Archangium primigenium: one gene and its partner. The protein of the gene in region 1 interacts with the protein of each later gene in a pairwise test. Links are inferred from orthologs where the notes say so. Each region holds a gene or a part of one and is shown on either strand. Other genes may lie near its edges.

Evidence for each region.
Region 2: the proteins of rlmB (region 1) and I3V78_RS20150 interact in binary tests that used the Escherichia coli proteins (3 or more experiments, as listed by UniProt). The link is inferred for Archangium primigenium from one-to-one orthologs.

Annotation. Positions count from the first base shown.
Region 1 is NZ_JADWYI010000001.1:4,295,241-4,303,120, reverse strand. Bases 2,748-5,746 are described here. They hold rlmB (23S rRNA (guanosine(2251)-2'-O)-methyltransferase RlmB), read right to left. Parts: upstream 4,656-5,746; coding sequence 3,840-4,655; downstream 2,748-3,839. Other genes in these bases: I3V78_RS17850 (ATP-grasp domain-containing protein), read right to left, coding at 5,184-5,746; I3V78_RS17855 (hypothetical protein), read right to left, coding at 4,662-5,111; tuf (elongation factor Tu), read right to left, coding at 2,748-3,259. Also shown: rplA (50S ribosomal protein L1), read right to left, coding at 1-35; rplK (50S ribosomal protein L11), read right to left, coding at 78-524; transcription termination/antitermination protein NusG, read right to left, coding at 630-1,172; preprotein translocase subunit SecE, read right to left, coding at 1,172-1,615; rpmG (50S ribosomal protein L33), read right to left, coding at 1,807-1,971; more of tuf, read right to left, coding at 2,069-2,747; more of I3V78_RS17850, read right to left, coding at 5,747-6,140; adventurous gliding motility lipoprotein CglB, read right to left, coding at 6,210-7,469; I3V78_RS17840 (hypothetical protein), read right to left, coding at 7,598-7,880. UniProt on the Escherichia coli protein: Specifically methylates the ribose of guanosine 2251 in 23S rRNA.
Region 2 is NZ_JADWYI010000001.1:4,874,180-4,879,542, forward strand. Bases 1-2,923 are described here. They hold I3V78_RS20150 (NAD(P)H-hydrate dehydratase), read left to right. Parts: upstream 1-661; coding sequence 662-2,185; downstream 2,186-2,923. Other genes in these bases: I3V78_RS20140 (pyridoxine 5'-phosphate synthase), read left to right, coding at 1-268; acpS (holo-ACP synthase), read left to right, coding at 281-658; tsaE (tRNA (adenosine(37)-N6)-threonylcarbamoyltransferase complex ATPase subunit type 1 TsaE), read left to right, coding at 2,182-2,667; I3V78_RS20160 (hypothetical protein), read left to right, coding at 2,764-2,923. In the rest of the region: more of I3V78_RS20160, read left to right, coding at 2,924-3,192; I3V78_RS20165 (class II glutamine amidotransferase), read right to left, coding at 3,198-4,037; hutI (imidazolonepropionase), read right to left, coding at 4,110-5,363. UniProt on the Escherichia coli protein: Bifunctional enzyme that catalyzes the epimerization of the S- and R-forms of NAD(P)HX and the dehydration of the S-form of NAD(P)HX at the expense of ADP, which is converted to AMP.

The DNA of each region.
Region 1 (7,880 bases):
GCGGCCGCGCGGAACTTCTTACCGGTCTGAGGCATTGGGAAAGTCCTCTTGTATCGAAGGAGTGAGAGTGGAAGGAGTTAGCCGACGACGTCGATGCCCATCGAGCGGGCGGTGCCCGAGATGGTGCGCATGGCGGCCTCGAGGGAACCCGCGGTGGTGTCCTCGATCTTCTTCTTGGCGATCTCCTCCAGCTGCTTCTGGGTGATCTGCCCCACCTTCTCCTTGCCCGGCTTCTTGGCGCCCGAGCCCTTCTTCTTCTCGGTGTGCAGGCCCGCCGCCTTCTTGATGAGGACGGCCGCGGGGGGCGTCTTCAAGATGAAGGTGAAGGAGCGATCCTGGTACACGGTGATGATGACCGGGATGATGAGGCCTTCCTTGGCCTCCGCCTGGGTCTTGGCGTTGAACTGCTTGCAGAACTCCATGATGTTCACGCCCTGCTGACCGAGCGCGGGGCCGATCGGAGGAGCGGGGTTCGCCTTACCGGCGGGAATCTGCAGCTTGACCTGCCCTGTGACCTTCTTCATCGCCTGACGACTGCCTTTCGAATTGGTGGTGATGGCGGACCGCTTGACGGAGCGGGCCTCCCACCCTGGGTATCCCCGGCACGCGTGAGCGGCCAGGGAAGACTGCTAGCCGGCGGTCTTCTCCACCTGCATGAAATCGAGCTCCACGGGGGTGGCGCGACCGAAGATGCTCACGAGCACCTTCACCCGGCCCTTCTCCGCGTTCACTTCTTCCACCGTGCCATTGAAGTTGGCGAACGGACCGTCGATCACGCGCACGGTGTCCCTCTCGGAGAACTGGACCTTGGGCTTGGGCTTGAGCGTTCCCTCGGAGATCTGCGAGGTGATCCGCTTCACTTCCGCCTCGGACATGGGCAGGGGCTGCTCGTTCTGCGACACGCCGGGGAAGCCCGTGATCTTCGCCGTGTTCTTCACCAGGTGCAGGGACCGGTCGTTCATCTCCATCTGCACGAAGATGTAGCCGGGGAAGAACTTGCGACGGGAGGACTTCTTCTCCCCCTTCACCATCTCGACGACCTGCTCCATGGGAATCAGGATTTCACCGAAGAACTCCTGCAACCCCTTGAGGCGGATCTGCTCCTCCAGGCTCTTCTTGGCTTGGTTCTCGAAGTTCGAGTGGGTGTGAACCACGTACCATTTCATCGCCATTACAACTTCCCCCAAACGGCCGGGATCCACTCCACCATGAGGTTGTAGGCGAGCGTATCAATGCCGAACAGGAGAATGGCCGCCACGATGGAGGCGACGATGACCGCCATGGTGGACGCCCGGGTCTCGTCCAAGGTCGGCCAGGTCACCTTCATCAACTCCGCGGCGACGTCCAAGGAGACGACATGCGTCTTGGGATGGAAGTAGATCCCCAGCACGATGCCGATGGCGATCACGAAGCCCAACAGGGTCGAGACCTTCCAATCCAGGCCCTCGATGATGTCGGGATCGCTCCAACCGAACCGGCCCCAGAGCAGGCCGCACACGTGCTCCAGGAAGAACGCGAAGATGAGTCCCGCGATGAGGAAGAAAATGACCACGAGCCGCTTCGGGTCCATGCCCGAGCGGTTGGCCTGCTGGCTGGCTTCGGATGCCGCTGCCATGATTCCTCGCTGACTGAATGCTAGCTGGTACCACAAAACACAGGGACCCCCGATACGTGGGTACCGGGGGTCCCTGCAACTGAAAAACTGGCAGGCCAGGAGGGATTCGAACCCCCAACACGCGGATTTGGAGACCGCTGCTCTACCGTTGGAGCTACTGGCCTAAAGAATACCGGACGACAACAGCCGACCTAGACCTTACCTTCCTTATGGACGGTATGCTTGCGCTCGCGGGGGCAGAACTTGCTCAGCTCGAGCTTGTCCTGGCTCTTCCGCTTGTTCTTGGTCGTGTAGTAGTTCCGCTCCTTGCAGGTCGTGCACTCGAGCGAAATGATGCTGCGGTTACCCTTGGGCATGGCGTGATCTCGATAAACACGAGGGAAAGCTGTACGTGACAGCTTCCCCTCGGGGTTGAATCAGGGTGAGGGCGGGCGAGATGCCCACCCTTCGAGACTAGGCGATGATCTCGGCGACGACGCCGGCGCCCACGGTACGGCCACCCTCACGCACGGCGAAGCGCAGTTCCTTCTCCATCGCCACCGGCATGATGAGCTCCACCTCGATGGCGATGTTGTCGCCCGGCATCACCATCTCGACGTTGTCCGGCAGCTTCACCGTGCCCGTCACGTCCGTGGTGCGGAAGTAGAACTGGGGACGGTAGCCCTTGAAGAACGGCGTGTGACGGCCACCCTCCTCCTTCGAGAGCACGTAGATCTGCGCCTTGAACTTGGTGTGCGGCGTGATGCTGCCCGGCTTGGCGATGACCTGGCCGCGCTCGATGTCCTCGCGCTTGAGGCCGCGCACCAGCGCGCCGATGTTGTCGCCCGCCCGGCCCTCGTCCAGCAGCTTGCGGAACATCTCCACGCCCGTCACCACCGTCTTCTGCGTGGCCTTCAGGCCCACCACTTCCACTTCCTCGCCCACCTTGATGATGCCGCGCTCCACGCGGCCGGTGGCCACCGTTCCGCGGCCCGCGATGGAGAACACGTCCTCCACCGGCATCAGGAAGGGCTTGTCCGTGGCGCGCTGGGGCGTGGGGATGTAGCTGTCCACCGCCTCCATCAGCTTCAGGATCGCCGGCTCGCCAATCTCCGACGCGTCGCCCTCGAGCGCCTTCACCGCGCTGCCCGGAACAATCGGAATCGAGTCCCCGGGGAAGTCGTACTTCTTGAGGAGGTCACGCACCTCCATCTCCACGAGCTCGCGCAGCTCGGGGTCATCCAGCAGGTCCACCTTGTTCAGGAAGACCACGATGTAGGGCACGCCCACCTGACGGGCCAGCAGGATGTGCTCGCGCGTCTGCGGCATCGGGCCGTCCGCCGCCGACACCACCAGGATGGCGCCGTCCATCTGCGCCGCGCCCGTGATCATGTTCTTCACGTAGTCGGCGTGTCCCGGGCAGTCCACGTGCGCGTAGTGCCGGTTCTTCGTCTTGTACTCCACGTGCGCCGTGGAGATGGTGATGCCGCGCTCGCGCTCCTCCGGCGCCTTGTCGATCTGGTCGTACGCGAGGAACGTCGCGCCGCCGGTCTTCGCCAGCACCTTCGTGATGGCCGCCGTGAGGGACGTCTTGCCGTGGTCAACGTGGCCGATGGTGCCGATGTTGACGTGCGGCAAGCTTCTGTCGAACTTTTCCTTGGACATTACGACGCTCCTCGAAAAATGGAGCCCTGAACCAGGATTGAACTGGTGACCTCATCCTTACCAAGGATGCGCTCTGCCAACTGAGCTATCAGGGCTTGTCTATGCGCCTACAACACAACCTGGAACTGGAGCGGGAAATGGGATTCGAACCCACGACATTCAGCTTGGAAGGCTGACGCTCTACCAACTGAGCTATTCCCGCGATTCCGATGGAGGGGGTTGGATTCGAACCAACGAAGGCGTGAACCGGCAGATTTACAGTCTGCTCCCTTTGGCCACTTGGGTACCCCTCCGAACCGCTCGCTTCAACTACCGCACATCCACTGCTCTTCCTACTGCTTTCTTCATCTCGGGCCCTCATCCGCGGCCCCGTCTGCTTGGCCGGCGGCGGGATTTGAACCCGCGACCTACTGATTACAAATCAGTTGCTCTACCGACTGAGCTACACCGGCGTCCGACTCCTGGCAACTGCCCCCGACCCGCCCATCCGCCCCGCCGGAGTCCGTTACCGGCCCCGTCGAGGCGCGCCCTTTTAGAAGTCCCTGCCCCCCGAGTCAAGCCGTTTTCATCCGGGGGGGTTCTACTTTCCAGCGGGCGGGCGGGCTGTCCCCCGCTGCCGGGCGGCCTCGTATAGCAGAATGGCCGCGGAGACGGACGCATTGAGTGAGCCGACCTGACCGAGCATCGGAATCTGGAGGCGGAAGTCACAGTGTTCCAGGACGCCCTGGCGCACGCCGGCTCCCTCGGCCCCCACCACCACCGCCAGGGGGCCATCGAGCCGGGCCCGCCACAAGGGCTCCGTCGAGTGGGGATCCGCCGCGGCGATCCACGCGCCCGATTCCTTGAGTTCCTCGAGGGCCCGCGACACGTTGACCACCCGGGCGATGGGGCAGTGTTCCACCGCGCCCGCCGAGGCCTTGGCCACCACGCCCGTGACCTGCACCGCCCGGTCCTTCGCGATGACGATGCCGTGGGCCCCCAACGCGTGCGCCGAGCGGATGATGGCGCCGAAGTTGTGGGGATCCTGGATGCCATCCAGCACGACCCACAGGGGCGCGCGGCCCGAGTCGGCGGCCGATTCGATCAGATCCGAGAGTTCCGCGTATTCGAAGCTCCGCATCTCGGCCACCACGCCTTGATGCACGCCCCCTTCCGCCAGGCTCGCCAGCCGCTCGCGGGGCACCCGCTCCACCCGCACCCCCGCATCCCGTGCCCGGCTGAAGATCTCCGCCGCGGCCTTCGCCGCGAGCTGCCCCTCCGTGACGAAGAGCCGCTCCACGCGGTCCGCGTGCGCCCGCAGCGACTCCATGACCGGGTTGACCCCGTACACGTAGCGCTGCTCGCCCCGCTCCCGCTCCACCCCCCGCTCACTGCCCTTCGCTGGTCGCTGTCGCACCACGGGCTACAGGACCTCCACGGGCACCGAGAGCGTCTTCTGCTGCCGAGCGCACAGTTGCTCCGAGCAGATGAAGAACGTGAGCTTCGCCTCCACCCGGCCCTTGCCCACGGCGTCGGCCTTGAACGGCACCTCGAAGCGCGGATCCACGAACGTCTGACCCGCCGCCTTCTTCGCCACCGAGTCCTTCAGCGCCAGCTTGTCCTGCGCCGGCACCACGCCCGTCCCCTTGAGCTCCAGCTTCAACGGGGCCTCGTCCGACACGTGCGCGCCCGCCTTGCTCTTGATGGCGAGCACGAACACCCCCGACTGCCCCGCCTTCACCTGCGCGGAGGACCCCCCGGTGCTCACCTCGTACAGCGTGGCCGGGTCCACCTGCTCCTCGGCACGGGCGGGCGAGCAGGCGAGCGCCAACAGGGCGGCGGCCAGGGTCGTGATGTGTCGGATATGGGGCATGGCTCTTCCTCCGGAATGCGGAACCGCCCCTATATCACCGGCTCTTCCGCCGCTGGCGACCTCTTTGGGCCCTCAGGCCCGCGGCCGAGAGGCCCGCTTGCGCCGGGGAGGGACCGCCGCCGGGGCCCGCTCGGGCGCGCCGATCGCCGGGGCCCCCGTCGCCAGTTGCTCGGCCCGCTCGATGATGGTGCCCGCGAGGTCCAGACCCGTGGCCGATTCCATCTCCGGCAGCGCCGGGGAGCTGTTGACCTCGAAGACCTTGGGGTGTCCCTCCTCCACGTCGAGCAGATCCACCCCCGCGACCTCCAACCCCACCAGCACGGCCGTCTTCTCCGCCGCCTCGCGCTGGGAGTCGGTCAGCTCCAGCCGCTCCAGGCGCGCGCCCCGGTTCAGCGTGTATGACATCCGTCCGACCCGAGGCCGACGGCGCACCGCCGCCACCGCCTTGCCTCCCACCACCAACACCCGCACATCCTGCCCGGAGTGTTTCACGTATTGCTGGACGATCAGGTTGTGTCCCAGGCCCAGGATGGCCTCGAGCGCCGCTTCGAGCGATTGCAGGCTCTCGCAGACCATCACCCCGCGCTTCTCCTGGCCCTGCAACAGCTTCACCAGGACCGGCACCCCACCCACCAGGCCCACCATGGCCTTCAAGTCGGCCGCGTCCCGCGCCATCACCGTCGCCGGAATGTCGATGCCGTGCGCCGACAACAACTGCAACGAGCGCATCTTGTTGCGTGACTCGGCGATGGCCCGCGCCGTGTTCACCAGCGCCATGCCCCCCATGGCGAACTGGTTCACCACCGCCAGGCCGTAGTTGTTGATGGATTGCGCGATGCGCGGAATGACCACGTCACACGGCGGCAATCGGCGGCGGCGGTAGTAGAGGTTGGCCCGCCGTCCATCCAGGTGCATCTCCACCCGGACCGGATTGAGCACCCGCACCTGATGCCCTCGCGTGCGCGCGGCCTCGACCAGGCGCTTGGTGGACGAAATGGAGGCGGAGCGCGACAGGATGGTGATCTTCATGGGCGGCCCGGGGGCCGGGCGCAGACATAGCCCCGGCCCCTCACCACGTAAAGCCACCCCGGATCGCTTCTAGCGCCGCTGGACGGCGCGAACCTCGATGTTCACCGGGTTGGACGGCGTGGAGTTCGTGATGCGCTCGCACGTCGTGCCATTGAACGCCACGCCCGCGGGCGTGAGGTTCCAGGTGTTCGCGCCCGGCGCGAGCCGCTCGCCGTTGATGTAGACCACCAGCAGCTCCTCGGAGCTGGGCTGCTCGGAGGCGCTGAAGCTCAGCACGCAGGGCTCGTCCACCGTCACCTTGTCGGTGATCTCCCGCAGCGCGTTCACCAGCTCCGTGCGGTTGGCCGCCTGGTAGAAGCGGCGCTCGCACTTGCCCACCGACGTCTCACACCGGTCGCCCGCGCCGCACTGCGCGTCCGTCGTGCACTCGCGCGCGAAGCCGCCCGCGTCCGCCATGCCGTTGAGCGTCGCCACACCCCGGCGGCCCGACTCGCTGCTCGAGTTGAAGTCCGCGCCGAAGCCGATGACGATGGTCTGGATCTTCTTGGCCTGCAGCGCCTGCACCGCCGCCACCGACGCGTCCGTGTCCAGGCAGCCGATGTCCGGCGCGCCCTCGCAGGAGGCCGTCAGCGTGCAGAAGCACTTGGGGCTCGGGTAGGGGTCCGCGAACTGCGAGTTGCAGTTGGGCAGACCGTCCGTCAGCAGCAGCACGAAGCTCGAGCGGCTGGCCGACTGCAGATCCGCCAGATTGCCCACGTACCGCAGGCTCAGGCTCGTGGGCGTACCGCCCACCGGCACCTGCTCGTTCGTGGTCGAGGAGTTCTTGATGGCCAGCAGCCGGGTCTTCACCTGGTTGGCGTTGGCGACGAGCTGGGTCGCGTCCTCGACGGTGTCCGCGGGCAGGGGCACGCTGAGCGACGACGTCGCGCCACACGAGTCCCCCTGGCTCTGATCCGGGTAGGTCGTGAGCCCGATGCGCGCGATGGAGCCGCTGCTGTCGAGGAAGTCCGACATCGCCGCCTGCAACTCGCTCCAGCGCGTGGGACAGGTCGCCGTGTTGCACGGGTTGGACTCGGAGCCACACAGGCCCCGGCCGGTCGTACAGGCCGGCCGCGACGGATCCACCGGCGCCGTCATGGAGCCGGACGTGTCCACCAGCAACATCAGGTTCGGCTTGCTCGCCTTCGCCGTGACGACCCGGGTCTCGGTCGTCTGGGCGATGGCCAGCGGCTCCACGGGCTCGAAGTCATAGGTCTGGCAGGCCGTGGCGAGCACTCCGCTCAGGGCACTCACCGCCAGGAAGCTCAACAGGCTCAGCTTGGCGCGCATAAGTTGGAATCGCTCCTCGAAAGGGGGGGACACGAGCTCGACTCGCGCCCACACAGGGTCCGGCCCTGAAATCAGGGCGAGGATAGCCTCCTCCACCTTCGCACGGCCAGCCTCAATGCACCGCCTCCCTAAAGAGCGAGAGTGCGTGCGCCGTCCGTCAGTCGCCACAACGACGCGAGCCCCATCACCTCGTCCAGGGTCCCCGTCAACGCCTCGGGCGCGTATCCACAGATTCTTACCGTGGTGTCACACGCCACCAGCCGCGCGCCGAGCTCCCGCGCCTCCGCCAGCATGCGCGCCGGGGCCAGCACTCCCAGTTCGAGCGCCCGCGCGTGCTCCGCGTCCTCGCGCGCGCCCACCGGCTCGCCGAAGCGGCCCTCCACCAGCGCGCGCAGCGCCTCGAAGGCGAAG
Region 2 (5,363 bases), 580 kb from region 1 along the record:
GCACACCGGGCGCTACTGCGAGGCACGCAACGAGCGCGAGCGCGAGCGCGAGCTCAGCCGCATCGTGGACGCGGCCAAGGCGGGCGCGCGGCTGGGCATGGGCGTGGCCGCCGGCCACGGGCTCAACTACGACAACGTGCGGGCCATCGCGCGCATCCAGGAGATCGACGAGCTGAACATCGGCCACGCCATCGTCGGGCGCGCGGTATTGGTGGGTTTCGAGCGGGCCGTGCGCGAGATGCTGGAGTTGATGCGCGATCCGGGCTAGCGCTTCCACTCCATGGCGATCATCGGCCTGGGGTTGGACATCTGCTCGGTGGCGCGCATCCAGCGCATCCTGGACGGACCGCGCGCCGAGCGTTTCCTCGCGCGGGTGTACACGCCCGCGGAGCGCGCGTACTGCGGTGCCCGCTCGGACGCGGCCAACGCCTACGCCGCGCGCTTCGCCGCCAAGGAGGCGCTGGTCAAGGCGCTGGGCGCGCCCCCGGGCCTCACCTGGCATGACATGGAAGTGGTGCGCGAGGGCGGACCGCCGCGCTTCCGGCTGTCGGGCGTGGCGCTCCAGGAGATGGAGAAGCGGCGCGCGGAGTCCTTCCTCGCGCTCACCCATGACGCGGGGGTGGCCGCCGCCACGGTCGTCCTCCAGGAGAGGAGCTGAGACATGCGCCGAGTCCTCACCGCCGAGCGGATGCGCGCGGCCGAGCAGGCCGCCGAGGCCCACCACGGGCTGCCGTCCGCCCTGTTGATGGAGAACGCGGGCCGGGCGCTGGCGGACGTGGCGCACGCGCTCGCCGCCCCCGAGGGCCGCCACGTCGTCGTCTGCGGGCCGGGCAACAACGGGGGGGACGGGCTGGTGGCGGCGCGCGTCCTCCGGGAGCGCGGGGCGCGGGTGGCGCTCGTGCTCGTGGGGGACGCGGCGAAGCGGACCGCCGACGTCCAGCGCAACCTGCTCGCCGTGGGCCTCGAGCCCCAGGCCCTCGCGGCGGTGGCGACGCCCCGGCCCGGGGACGTGGTGGTGGACGCGCTCTTCGGCACGGGGCTGTCCCGGGCGCCCGAGGGCCCGTTCGCCGAGGCGATCAATTACATGCGGCGCTGGCGCGAGGCGGGCGCGAAGGTGCTGGCCGCGGACGTGCCCTCGGGGCTCCAGTCGGACTCGGCCGAGCCCTTCGCGCCCTGCGTGGAGGCGGACGTCACCGTGAGCTTCGGCGAGCTCAAGCCCGCGCAGGTGCTCGAGCCCGGCGCCACCCTGTGCGGCGAGGTGCGGCGCGTGGACATCGGCCTGCCCGCGGCGGCCGTGGCGCCGCGCGCGGGCGAGGAGCTCTTCCTCGTGGAGGAGGCGGACGCGCGGCAGGCGCTCGCGCCCCGGCGCTCGGACACGCACAAGGGCACCTACGGGCACGTGCTGGTGGTGGCGGGCAGTCCGGGCAAGTCCGGCGCGGCGGCCCTGTCCGCGCTGGGCGCGCTGCGCGGCGGCGCGGGGCTCGTCACGGTGGCCACGCGCGCGGCGGTGGTGGAGTCGGTGCTCGGCCACGCGCCCGAGGTGATGGGCTGGCCCCTGGAGACGCCGGGCCCCCTGGGGCTCGCGGACCTGGAGCCGCTGCTCGCGGCGGCCGAGGGCAAGAGCGCGCTCGTGGTGGGGCCGGGCATCCCCCGGGGCGAGGAGACGGCGCGGCTGCTCGGCGAGCTCCTCGCGCGCACCGAGTCCCCGGTGGTGCTGGACGCGGACGCGCTCAACGCCGTCGCCCCGGACCTGGGCGTGCTGCGCCGGGCGAAGGGGCCGCTGGTGCTCACGCCCCACCCGGGCGAGATGTCCCGCCTGGCCGGCGTGTCCACGAAGGCCTTGCAGAAGGAGCGGGTGAAGGTGGCGCGGGACTTCGCGCGCACCCACGGGGTGACGCTCGTGCTCAAGGGCGCGCGCACGCTCGTGGCGCACCCGGACGGCACCGTGGACGTGAACCCCACGGGCAACCCCGGCATGTCCACGGGCGGCACCGGGGACGTGCTCAGTGGCCTGCTCGGCGCGCTGCTGGCCCAGGGCCTCGCGCCGCCCGAGGCCGCCCGGACGGCGGTGTTCGCCCATGGGCTCGCGGGAGACTTGATGATGGCGCGGCGCGGGAAGCTGGGGCTCATCGCCACGGACGTGGTGAAGGGCCTGTGCCAGGTGTGGACCCGGTGGGACCGATGAGCGCGCCCACGCGGACCCGGACGCTGCGCTCGGCGTCCCCGGAGGAAACCCATGCCTGGGGCGTGAAGCTCGGGCGGCTGTTGCGGCCCGGGGACTTCGTGGGCCTGGTGGGGGACCTGGGCGCGGGCAAGACGCACCTGGTGCGCGGCGTGGCCGAGGGCGCCGAGGTGGCCCGCTCGGAAGTGGCCAGCCCCACCTTCGCCATCGTCTACCCCTACCGGGGCCGGATCCCGCTCTTCCACGCGGACCTCTACCGGCTGGAGGACTACGACGAGCTGTACGCCACGGGCTTCCTGGACCTGGTGGGCGGGGAGGGCGCGATGCTGGTGGAGTGGCTGGACAAGATTCCCCGGGCCGCGCCTCGCGAGTACCTGCGCGTGTCCCTGCGCGAGGTGGAGGAGGACGTGCGCGAGCTGCTCGTCGAGGCCTGGGGCGAGCGGCCCGCCGAGCTGCTGGAGGCCTGGCTGCCCGAGAACCGGTGAATGTCCGACACCGAGGCGGGCGGGCACTTTCCGGGGAGAACAGTCCGTCGGGAGGCGGCGCGAGGGGAGGCGCGGGGCGCGTTATCCTCGCGGCCCATGAGCCCTGTCCACGCCCTGAAGTGGTTGTCGCTCATCCCGCTCGCCGGTGCGGTGCTGGGATGTGGCGCCATCGAGCCTCCGCCCCGCATCGTCCCGCACGCGAGCGTCACCTTCGACGTCACCGTGCCGCCCGACACGCCGGGCTCCACCTCCATCACCGTGGTGGGCTCCGAGCCGGCCCTGGGCGGAGGCGCGGTGCCGGGCTTCTACCTGCGCCGGGGCCCGGACGGGCACTACCTGGGCATGGTGCGCCTGCCCGTCGACGCGGAGGTGTCCTACGAGGTGCGCAGCGCGGAGGGCGGCACGCCCGAGGTGTCCCTCCAGGGCGAGCCCATGCCCCGGCGCACCTTCGTGGTGCACGGGGACATGACGGAAGCGGCCAGCGTGGTCCGCTGGGGCGCGCCGGGAAGCGCCCGGGGCCCGTAACGGACTCAGGTGGGAGTGGAGAGTTCCTGCAGCTTCCACTGGTGCAGCACGAGGTTGTTGTCCACGCCGATGATCTCGTCCTCACCCACCTGGTGCCAGTGGTCCTCGCCGGACAGCCGCTCGCTGGCGAGCACGAACTGCTCCAGCCGGGTGCCCGGCTTGGGCGGGCCCATGTCCGCGCGGTGCATGCACCGGCCGGTCTCGGGCGCCGTGTCCGAGAGGAAGAGGGTGCGGTTGCGCCGCGTGGCCACCATCACGTCCCCGTTGGTCACGAGGAAGTTCATGGACGAGCGCTCCTGCCCGGGCATGTCCGTGATGGCCGACACCAGGCTCATGGTCTCCGCCAGCGCCCGGGCCACCTTCTCCACGCACGCCGTGTCCACCAGGCACTGGCCCTGCTCGGACAGCCGCGTGAGGAAGAGGTAGAAGCAGCGCTCGGAGTCCGTGGCGCCCTGGATGAGCGAGCGCAGATCGTCCCGGATGAGCCCCTCCAGGGCGTTCTGGTGCAGCGCGAAGTTCTTGAGCGTGCCGTTGTGCACGAAGCACCACCGGCCATGGGTGAAGGGGTGGGCGTTGCGCCGCTCCACGCTCCCCACCGAGGCCAGGCGGATGTGGGCCACCACCGTGCGGGAGGACACCTGGCTGCTCACCCGCTCGAAGTCCGGATCACAGTGCGCCGGGCCGAGCCCATGGGCCACGGATGGCTGGCTGCCCACCTGGTAGGCGGCGATGCCCCAGCCATCCTTGTGCTCCTTCGACTGGTGGAGAAGAGAGTTCTTCTCCGTCACGAGGGAAGGATGAACAGCAGACGGAATCGATGAGCGGAATCCAAAGAGTCGGCACATAGGCGTGGTTGTTTGATGCTAACGGCCGGCCCGACTGGGAAGTTCCTTCCAGCGCCCCTTGTGCGCTCGAAATCACGCACACAGGGCCTTTTCTTGTTCTACCACCACGTGTCCATCCCGGATCACGATTCGCGCGTGATTGATTCCTAGATGATAGGGAAGGTGGCGGTAATTGGAGCACGAAAAGATGACAAGATTGGCCGGGTCCCCCACGGTGATGCGGCCGTATGTATTCAAACCGAGCGCGAGCGCCGCCCCTCGGGTGGCCGCCCAGTAGGCCTCGGCGGCCGTCAGCCCGTTCTCCAGGCAGGCGAGCCCCAGGGCCAGGGGCAGGTTCTCGCTCATGCCCGAGCCGGGGTTGAGGTTGGTGCCCAGCGCCACGTTGACGCCGGCGTCGCGCAGCTTGCGGCCCGGGGCGTAGGGGCGCACCCGGAGGAAGAGGGTGGAGGTGGGCACCAGCACCGCCGAGACGCCCGCCCGGGCCAGGGCCTCGATGCCCGCGTCGCTCACCTGCTCCAGGTGGTCCGCGGTGGCCGCGCCCACCTCCGCCGCCAGCTCCGCGCCGCCGCCGCTCGTGAGCTGATCCACGTGCAGCCGGGGCTTGAGCCCCCGCTTCTGCGCCGCCGCGAGCACCCGGCGGGCCTCCGAGGGCGTGAAGGCGCCCTGCTCGACGAAGACATCACAGAAGCGCGCCAGGCCCTGCTCCGCCACCGCGGGGATGATCTCCTGCATGCACAGGTCCAGGTAGGGCTCGCGCCACTCGCGGTACTCCTCGGGCACGGCGTGCGCGCACATGAGCGTGGGGATGAGCTCCACGGGCTGCAGCGCCGAGAGCCGCTGCACCACCCGCAGCATCTTCAGCTCGTCCTGGAGCGACAGGCCATAGCCGCTCTTCACCTCGGCGGTCGTCACCCCGTACTCGAGCATCAGCTGCAGCCGGGGCAGGGCGAGCCGGATGAGATCCTCCTCGCTGGCGAAGCGCGTGGCGCGCACCGTGTTGACGATGCCGCCGCCGGCCTGGGCGATCTGCAAGTAGGTGGCGCCCTGACACCGCAGGTCGAACTCCGCCGCGCGCTCGCCGGCGAACACGGCGTGGGTGTGGGGGTCCACGAAGCCCGGGCCCACGAATTGCCCGTGGGCGTCCAGCACGCGCGTGGAGGGGCCGATGGCGCCTGGGGGCAGGGCGCCCTCGGAGCCCACGTACCAGACCTTGCCCCGGCGCACGCCCACGCAGGCGTTGGGCTGGGGCGTGAGGGCGCGCTCCGCGGGCTCCTGGGGCGAGCCCTCCACGGTGAGCACCTCGGACGTGTTGCGGATGAGCAGCTC